2 regions of the Streptococcus parasuis genome follow, and region 2 is predicted to be linked to the other one. Evidence: riboswitches for the same ligand, from Rfam matches in the RefSeq annotation. Region 2 holds a riboswitch; the other holds the start of a gene.
The links. Region 2 has a riboswitch for thiamine pyrophosphate ahead of L6410_RS04500 (HAD family hydrolase). Riboswitches for the same ligand answer to the same signal wherever they lie in the genome.
Positions count from the first base shown of each region.

Region 1: it holds a riboswitch for thiamine pyrophosphate, as region 2 does, so the genes downstream of both, thiT (energy-coupled thiamine transporter ThiT) here and L6410_RS04500 (HAD family hydrolase) in region 2, are expected to answer to the same signal.

Region 1 covers NZ_AP024276.1:602,783-607,953, reverse strand. Annotated here, with positions in the region: gene ftsW (cell division peptidoglycan polymerase FtsW) at 3-1,217, opposite strand; gene L6410_RS03075 (DUF4430 domain-containing protein) at 1,355-1,720, opposite strand; gene L6410_RS03070 (hypothetical protein) at 1,717-2,208, opposite strand; gene L6410_RS03065 (glycoside hydrolase family 25 protein) at 2,347-3,192, shown strand; TPP riboswitch at 3,216-3,312, shown strand; gene thiT (energy-coupled thiamine transporter ThiT) at 3,370-3,918, shown strand; gene L6410_RS03055 (DUF368 domain-containing protein) at 4,020-4,862, shown strand; gene L6410_RS03050 (aminoacyl-tRNA deacylase) at 4,862-5,171, shown strand, end outside.
Region 2 covers NZ_AP024276.1:886,795-891,965, forward strand. Annotated here, with positions in the region: gene pcrA (DNA helicase PcrA) at 1-2,061, shown strand, start outside; TPP riboswitch at 2,124-2,213, shown strand; gene L6410_RS04500 (HAD family hydrolase) at 2,546-3,193, shown strand; gene thiD (bifunctional hydroxymethylpyrimidine kinase/phosphomethylpyrimidine kinase) at 3,190-3,987, shown strand; gene thiM (hydroxyethylthiazole kinase) at 3,992-4,774, shown strand; gene thiE (thiamine phosphate synthase) at 4,771-5,171, shown strand, end outside.

The sequences.
Region 1 (5,171 bases), 280 kb from region 2:
AATTAGACTAAGGTTCTTTCAACTTCTTCTTCAATCAAACGACGTTTTTCTGTCGCATCAATATTTAAAACAAACCCAATTCCGATGGAAATAATCAAGAGACTAGAACCACCCTGCGACAAGAATGGGAAAGTTACACCCGTAGCGGGAATCAATCCAGAAATTCCTCCTATGTTGATAAATGTCTGAATTAAAAGCATTCCTGCCATACCAAGCGCCATCATCGAATTGAATGGACTGCGAGCACGAACACCAACAACAATGATGCGGACAATCAAAAAGAATAGTATAGCCAAAATGAGACTTGCTCCTACAAAACCAAGTTCTTCTATGACAATAGAAAAGGCAAAGTCGGTATGGGCCTCCGGTAAGTAGCCTTTTTTTTCAATCGAATTTCCCAAGCCAAGACCAAGCCAACCACCATTACTCATTGCATAATAGGAATGTGTTAGTTGTAAGCCTGAATTGGTCGCATTCCCAAATGGGTCAAAATAAGCTACAAAACGACGAGCAATATAACCAAATAGTGGGATTTTTTCAACAGTTTCTACTCCAAGAATACGAATGGTTCCAAGTACAACTCCGGAAGCAGCAACAATTCCTATCAAAGCGGTTGAGAACCATCGATAAGCGATGCCACTTACACTAATCATAACAACAATAATCAGGGTGATAATTGTTGCATTTCCCAAATCCGGTAACGTGGCAACCAAGCCAAGAAGTAGAAGACTAATCACTCGCCAATCTGTAAACTCTCTCGGAATCCAACTTCCCTTAATGAGAGACTGATAATCATATGTTCGTATATCTGCCTGTTTCTTTGCAAACTCATGAGCCAGATACCAAATAATGATTAATTTCAAATATTCCGCAGGCTGTAAGGTTCCTATAAATGGCAATGGAATCCAACCGTGTGCCCCATTTACCGGAGTGAACAGGCGTGAAATAGCTAATAGAAACACTTCTAATATAATAACTGAGTAAATAACCGCTTTTTTTCGTAAAAAACTAAGTTTCATACGATAAATAGTATAAATCGCAATCAAGCTAACAACCCAAAAAGCCGCTTGGTTAATTACAATTCTAAATGGATTTCCTCCATTAATAATCTGTGTAGCACTTGTTGTTGAGTAGACCATAACCAACCCTATTATTGATAAAATAAAGTAGGGTATGAGTATGGAATAATTCAGCAGGTGCCGCTTATCAATCTTCATTATATAATCCAACCTTTTCTGGAGTATGCTTATTATTATAGCATACTTTGTATAAAAATACTTATCACATTTTAAGATATACAGTAAACATTCGGAACCAGACCACTAAATAATAAAATGGCCGAAGCCATTATGAATTATTCAAACGATTCAAGATAGAACTCAATCTCATCTCCGTCAGACACCTTTAGGTCATTTGCGCCTTTTTCAGCCAATTTTCCATTAACCTTATACATCCAATAGGTATTGGTACTAGTATCTTGACTGATACCATCAATTTTGGTTATTAACCCATTATCTTCTTCAATGTCATGGTGAGCTTTAAAAACATCCATCACACTATCACCTTGATTTGCCGTAACCTCTTGACGATCCACTTGATCCTTATTTGAAATTTGTAATGTGATATCAATTGTAGACCCGGATGTCTGGGACGATGTATTTGCACAAGCCCCCAACAAAAAGGTCAAGAAAAGAGAGAGTAAGATACTAATTTTTTTCATTTGTAAAATCTCCTAAAAATATGATAGATGATGGGATAAAATAATACGGTAGAGATCATGTGTAGACAATCAAAAACTATTCCATTTAACCAATAGATTATCGGATGAATTCCGAATTGAATTGCAGTGAGCAAACTAATGGACATGCCATAAACAAAAACAAAGCAACCAGCTAATAGGCTCTGCAGCCATACCGGAATTCTCTCTTTTAAGATTTGAGGGCGAATCAAAATCCACCAAATCAACTGAACGAGACCAAAACTGAGAACCTGCCATAGAACAACGACACCGAAACCAAACAATAAACCACTACCAATCATTGTCAGCCCCATCAAAATCCATCCTTCAAATAAGGTAAAATGGGAAAGACTCACTAAAAAAATAGCTGTTATGGGTTTTATGTTGGGAAATGCTCCAAATACTATTCTCAAAACAATTGCTACCGCTGATAAAACGACCAATCGGGTTAGTTTTTTTGTTGAGTACACCTCTTCCACCTATCTCATTTTGTTCTAAATATTAGCCTATCGTTTTCCTGTCTATAAGTCAAGAAAATCCTTTAAATACAATCAATCTTCAAACTAATTTTTTTGATTTTTCCAATGATTTACGGTAAAATTGATGTGATGAGAAAGAAATTAAATCCAATTGTTGTCATTGTTTTTTTCCTATCCTTTTTTACCATCATTTATATTTCTGGTGTGTATGGTAACAGAGCGACCGCCGGTAAAGAAACTACGATTACACAGTCAAATACTAATCCAACATCAATTGAGACAAATCCTAGTTCAAGTTACTATATTACCAATGCTCTTGAGATGAAACCTATTATCGACGTCTCAGCATGGCAGCGTCCATCTGAGATTGATTATGATACACTTAGTCAAAATATTTCGGGAGCAATCGTTCGGATTCAAAGTGGCTCCCATACGAAGAATGAAAACACCGCTACTGATGAAAATGGTTTAGATAAAGCATTTGATACCCACATTAAAGAATTTCAGGCTAGAAATATCCCTGTTGCTGTTTACGCCTACGTTACTGGGAATAGTATTGATAGCATGAAAGCGGAAGCTCGTAGTTTTTACGAAGCAGCCAATAAATACAAACCCACCTTTTATTGGTTGGATGTTGAAGAACATACCATGGATGATATGAATGGTGGTGTCGAGGCTTTCAGACAAGAATTAGAATCTCTCGGTGCTAAAAACATTGGTATTTATGTCGGCACCTATTTTATGGAAGATCATAGTATCAATGTTGATAAATTTGATGCTGTATGGATTCCCACTTATGGCGATGATTCTGGCTACTATAATGCTGCACCAAATACTGATTTGGACTATGACCTCCATCAATATACCTCTCGAGGCTATGTGAATGGATTCGAGAATTATCTCGATTTAAATATTATTACTACTTTGAAAGATCCAAATGAAGTTTATCGAAAACTATTTACAACACCAGAATAAAATGGTACAATTTCACTAATTACATATACACAAAGGAGTGCTTCGGCTGAGATCGCAATATGCGAAATCCTCGAACCTGATCTAGTTAACACTAGCGTAGGAATTGTGTGCTTATAGAACGATACTGTACTCTGCTATAAACACTCCTTTGTCTACTATCTACAAAGGAGTCTTTTTATGTCACAATCCAAATTACATGTTCTCACTGAGATAGCTATCTTTTCTGCCATTGCTCTTGTCTTTGATAAACTCCCACTTTTTACTATGCCACAAGGTGGATCAGTATCCTTAGTCATGCTTCCGATTCTACTTCTTTCTCTCCGCCACGGTTGGTTAGTAGGCATCTTATCTGGATTAATAGTCGGAACAATACAACTATTTTATGGCGGTTACTTTTTAAATGTTTTTCAAGTTTTTCTTGATTATGTACTATCTTACGCAGGAATTGGTTTTGCAGGATTATTTGCACCAACTCTACACAGGAACACGACATTAACCAAGGCATCAATTACGATAATGTCAGCTAGTTTTTTAGGAGCTAGCTTAAGATTTTTTGCCAATTTTTTAGCAGGAATTATCTTCTATGCTGACTACGCTCCTGCTGACACACCCGTTTGGATTTATTCCTTTACCTACAATATCAGCTATATACTTCCTTCAACAGCAATTGCTTGCATTTTACTGATTCTACTTTATAAAGCAAGACCAAATTTCTTTCGTAATTAATAAATAATGCCTGTTAGATTCCTCTATCAGGCATTATTTTAAATGATTTTCACTAATTTTATGCTATAATGGGAACATTATTAGACAATTTGGAGGACACAATGACTTCTTGGATTTCAAGAATAATTAAAGGTATGATCATTGCCCTTGGCTTTATTTTACCAGGTGTTTCTGGGGGCGTACTAGCTGCGATCCTCGGGATTTACGAACGATTAATAGGCTTTTTAGCAAATATTCGAAAAGATTTCAAAGAAAACTTTCTCTACTTTGTTCCTGTAGGGATCGGTGGAATCTTGGGAATTGCCCTCTTCTCTTTCCCTGTTGAATACCTCTTACAACATTTCCAAGTTCCTGTTTTATGGGCATTTGCGGGTGCAATTGTTGGTACGATTCCTAGCTTACTAAAAGAATCCACTCAGAAAAGCAAACGGGATCATATTGATTTGGCTTGGTTGATTGGTACCTTCATCATTTCTGGATTCTTACTCTACAACTTGAGTGATCTTGTCGGAACACTTCCAGCAACCTTCGCAAGTTTTGTATTGGCAGGCGCCTTGATAGCTTTAGGTGTACTTGTTCCCGGACTCAGTCCTTCAAACTTGCTATTGATTTTAGGAATTTATACACCAATGCTCAACGGTTTCAAATCACTTGATCTATTTGGAACTTTCCTACCTATCGCAATTGGTGGAGTCCTTGCAATGGTTGCCTTCTCAAAAGCAATGGATCATGCCCTTAAAGTCTACCACTCACGAGTTTATCACTTTATAATTGGTATCGTCTCATCTTCTACTCTCCTAATTTTGATTCCACAGGCTAGCAACAAAGAATCCATCTCCTATGCTGGAGCAAACTTTATTACATGGATTGCTGCACTTGTTTTATTTGTCCTAGGAGTATGGTTGGGACTTTGGATGAGCAAATTAGAGGAAAAATATAAATAATGGCAAAAAAGGTCAAAATAAAGAAAACCTTGGTTGACCAAATTTTAGACAAGGCTAAGATCGATCATGATAGCCTTGTTTTAAATGCTCTTGAAGGTCAACTTCCACAAGGTATTGAAGAAAACGATATTTATAAAACCCTGGCACTGACTGGAGATAAAACAGGACCGGTTATTGGAATTGTCCCAATCACTGAGCACCTATCTGAAAAGAAACTGGCTAAAATTTCTGGCAATAAAAAAGTCAGTATGATCCCTCAAAAAGATTTGGAAAAAACAACAGGCTACATACATGGCGCCAACAACCCCG
Region 2 (5,171 bases):
GCCCTCAATCCTGCAACTCAAGATTGTTTGATAGCTACCTTCCACTCCATGTGTGTCCGCATTTTGCGTCGGGATGCTGACCATATTGGCTATAATCGCAATTTTACGATTGTCGATCCAGGTGAGCAACGCAGTCTCATGAAACGGATTTTGAAAAATCTCAATTTAGACCCGAAAAAATGGAGTGAACGTTCTATCCTGGGAACTATTTCCAATGCCAAAAACGATTTGATTGATGACAAGGCATTTGAAGCACAGGCAGGCGACCTATACACGCAGATTGTTGCTAAATGCTACACGGCTTATCAAAAGGAACTAAGACAGTCAGAGGCCGTTGACTTTGATGATTTGATCATGTTGACGCTCCGCCTTTTTGACCAAAATCCAGAGGTCCTGACCTATTACCAGCAGAAATTCCAGTACATACATGTCGATGAGTATCAGGATACCAACCATGCCCAGTACCAATTGGTCAAGCTCCTGGCATCTCGTTTCAAGAATATCTGCGTTGTCGGAGATGCGGACCAGTCTATCTATGGTTGGCGTGGTGCGGATATGCAAAATATCCTGGACTTTGAAAAGGATTATCCAGAGAGCAAGGTTGTGCTTTTGGAGGAAAACTATCGTTCGACCAAGAACGTCTTGCAGGCTGCCAATGAGGTTATCGAAAACAACCGCAATCGCCGTCCGAAAAAACTCTGGACACAGAATGCCCAAGGGGATTTGATTACCTATTATCGTGCTCGGGATGAAAATGACGAGGCGATATTTGTAGCGAGTCAGATTGACCAGTTGCACCGAGAAGGTAAGGCCTATAAGGATTTTGCAGTTCTCTACCGGACCAATGCTCAATCCCGTACCATTGAAGAAGCTTTGCTCAAGTCCAATATCCCTTATACCATGGTCGGCGGTACCAAGTTCTACAGCCGTAAGGAAATTCGGGATGTCATTTCCTACTTGAACCTCATTGCCAACCCATCAGACAATATTTCTTATGAACGCATTGTCAATGAGCCAAAGCGTGGTGTTGGCCCCGGAACGGTTGAAAAGATACGTGATTTTGCGACCAGTCATGGCATGTCCTTGCTGGAAGCATCACAAGATATTATTCTGTCACCAATCAAAGGGAAGGCAGCACAGGCAGTCTTTGACCTAGCCAATCTCCTCTACAATCTCCGTAATCAATTAGACAACTTGACGGTTACCCAGGTAGTCGAGGCAGTATTGAACCAAACAGGCTATATTGATGCCCTTGCAGCACAAAACACGTTGGAAGCCAATGCTCGCATTGAAAACATCCAGGAATTCCTTTCTGTTACCAAAAACTTTGACGAAAAGGATGCTGAGGAAGAAGAGACAGGTCTAGATAAATTAACACGCTTCCTGCTTGATTTGGCACTGATTGCTGACACAGATGATGGCGATAGCGAATCTTCAGAAGTGACCCTTATGACCCTCCACGCAGCTAAAGGTCTGGAATTTCCTGTTGTCTTCTTGATTGGTATGGAGGAGAATGTCTTCCCGCTCAGCCGTGCAGCAGAAGAAGAGGACGAATTGGAAGAAGAACGTCGTTTGGCTTACGTAGGTATCACACGGGCAGAACAGATTCTCTACCTGACAAATGCTAATTCACGCCTCCTTTTTGGTCGCAGTAATTACAACCAACCTAGCCGCTTTATACGTGAAATTTCCAGTGATCTCCTTGACTACCAAGGCCTCGCTCGTCCAGCCAATACTAGCTTTAAGGCTTCTTATGTCAATGGCAGAGCGACACAGTTTGGACAAGGCATGAGCTTGCAACAAGCCCTACAAAGTCGAAAAGCATCCGTACAACCATCTGCCAAGCTCGGAGGCAGTATGCCTTTCGCATCAAGCAACCAATCGTCAAGCTCAGGCACCAACTGGTCAGTTGGTGACATCGCAGTCCACAAGAAATGGGGACGCGGTACAGTCCTTGAAGTTTCAGGCTCAGGCAGCAATCAAGAACTCAAAATCAATTTCCCTGACATGGGACTCAAAAAAGTCTTGGCAAGCTTAGCGCCGATAAGTAAAGAAGATTAAATTTAGTTAAAAAACAATTGCAGTAAGCTCGAAAATATGATAAAGTATTTTTGTAAAATTGAATAGAACATTTGGGGTGCCAAGAGGCTGAGATTATACCCATCGAACCTGATGCAGTTAGGACTGCCGAAGGGAAATGTGTATCAACAAATTTTGTTGACAAGTATTATATTTGTATTTTAGTTTAGAATACTGTATTTACTGGTCATCAATCATCGTAGGTGTAACTCCATTTGATAAACCATCAGATGGAGTTTTTTCTATAGTCGAATGAAGACTTTCAGAAAAAGGAACTGGGAGCAGGTAGCTTGGCCAGCCTAGTGGCTGTTCTAGGTTGGAAATATGATATGCTCAACAAGTCACTTTCGTAGAGTTCGGCAAGGCGAGAGTGATGTTAAAGCTAATACAAATAACAATATTTTCAAAAATACCCTCAGCCCCTTCAATTTACATTTTCAACGAGAAAAAGAGAAAGGAGATATAGATGAACAAAATGGTCATTTGGTTTGACCTTGATGGAGTTATTTTTGATTCCTATGAGGTCTGGGATCAGGTGGTTCAAGGGATTTTGAAACATCACGGGGTTGCTTATACCCAGCAGATAAGGGAAGAACTTTGGCGGATTCCAATGGAAGATGTCAACGAGTATTTATTGCAACTTGTGGAAAATTCCTTAGAAGAGAATGAACTTGAAAGGCAAAAAATGAATCAACTGCAATCACTATATAGAGATATTTCCTTGATGGATGGTGTGCATGAACTCTTATCTACATTGAAGTCAAAAGGTGCAGTCATGTACGCAGTCACTTCAAACTATCTGGAGCTGGCTGAACTAGGTTTGTCATCCCACCATCTTTCTAACTATTTTGTGAAACTATTTAGCAGTTTGGATCTGTTTGGAAGCGATAAAAATAGGGAGTTTTACCAATTCATCCTACATCAGGAAGGGATGGATCCAGCCAATATTGTAATGGTCGAGGATAATATGAACAATCTTCGTATTGGACACGAGTTAGGAATAGCGGGAGTTTATATAGAACATCCAAATTCCCCTTTTTCTGATGAGAATACCGGAATAGTTAGCATCAAGCAATTAAGTGAATTGATACCAATTTTGGAGGATAGAAAATGACATCTTTACATGTAGCATTATCAATAGCAGGAACAGATCCGACAGGCGGAGCAGGTATTATGGCTGATTTGAAGAGCTTTCAGGCTAGATCAGTTTATGGTATGGCAGTCGTGACGAGTGTCGTTGCTCAAAATACCAAAGGGGTGCAACTAATTCGTCATCTTGATCAGGAAATTTTAGAAGAACAATTGAAAAGTGTCTTTCAGGACATTGTTCCAGATGCAATAAAAACGGGAATGTTAGCACAAGTCGAGACCATTGAGCTCGTCGCAAGCTATCTTACAAAACAGAAGTGTCCATATGTCTTGGATCCTGTTATGGTCGCAACGAGTGGAGACCGTTTGATTGAAGAGGATGCCATCCAAGCGCTGAAAACAAAATTACTGCCTCTTGCTACCATCATTACACCGAATCTACCAGAAGCAGAAGTTCTAGTCGGTAGAACACTGAAAAGTGAAAATGACATCATGAATGCGGGCCGTTGGATCCGGAAAGAACTTGGGGTAAAAAATGTGGTCATTAAGGGTGGTCATTTGGCAAAGGTGGCATCTGACTACTTATTTTTAGAAGATGATGAGATCAGTATCATCAGTGCAGCACGCATTTCTACGAACCATACCCATGGTACAGGTTGTACCTATGCGGCAGTCATTACTGCAGAGTTGGCGAAAGGTCGGACAGTAGCACAAGCAGTCGAAACCGCCAAACGATTTATTACAGAAGCAATTCAGACTGCTCCAGAACTGGGTCATGGAAATGGTCCTGTCAATCATACCACCTACAGAGGAGAGTAACTAGATGTATTTGGAAAAATTACGTAGCCAAAATCCCTTGACCATTTGTATTACGAATGATGTAGTCAAAAATTTTACAGCCAATGGCTTGCTTGCTCTCGGTGCCTCACCTGCAATGAGCGAGTATCCAGAAGATTTGGAGGATCTACTTCCCTATGCAAAGGGGTTATTGATTAATACAGGAACCTTGACCAATGAAACTTGGGAACTATACAAATCTGCATTGGATATTGCTGAGAAATATGGTGTACCTACCGTCTTAGATCCTGTTGCGGCAGGTGCAGGTAGTTATCGCAAGAAAGTTGCCTTGAATCTGTTACATCATCATTCTATTTCACTCGTTCGTGGGAATGCAGGAGAAATTGCAGCCTTGATTGGTGAAAGAATTGAAACGAAAGGGGTAGATTCTGCTCAGATAGACAATGTTGGTGAACTAGCCCTCAGAGCCAACCAACAATTAGGAATTCCTGTTGTGATAACTGGAAAAAAAGATGCTATCGCTGTGAATCATCAGGTTCGGATTTTGGAAAATGGCAGTGAGTTAATGCCACTAGTGACAGGGACAGGATGCCTACTGGGAGCAGTTCTGGCTGCCTCTATTCACCTAGCTGATGAGGATTCATTATTGGATTGTTTGGAAGAGGTCCTATCGGCTTATTCGATCGCTGGAGAAATGGCAGAGCAGAAAACCTCACTACCAGGAACCTTCCAGATTGAGTTTATAAATAGCCTCTATGCAATTCAGTCAGAAGAGGTTGAAGAAAATAAAAAAGGTCATTCATTATGAATAGAAAAATGCTTCAAGTTTACTTTATTTGTGGCACGACAGATTGTTCAAAAGGCAATTTTTTGGATGTCCTGGAAAAGGCATTGCAGGCAGGAATCACTTGCTTTCAATTTCGTGAAAAAGGTGAGCAGGCTTTAATAGGGTCTGAAAAACTATCGTTGGCAAAACAAGTTCAACACCTGTGTCACCGCTATCAGGTTCCATTAATCATCAATGATGATATTGAGTTAGCCCGTGCTATTGATGCTGATGGAATACACCTTGGACAGGAAGATTTATCAGTGGTAGAAGCGAGACAGCTCTTCCCAGAGAAAATAATTGGACTATCAGTTGGAACAGAGGAAGAATACCTCAATTCGCCTATTGAACTAGTAGATTATATCGGAAGTGGACCTGT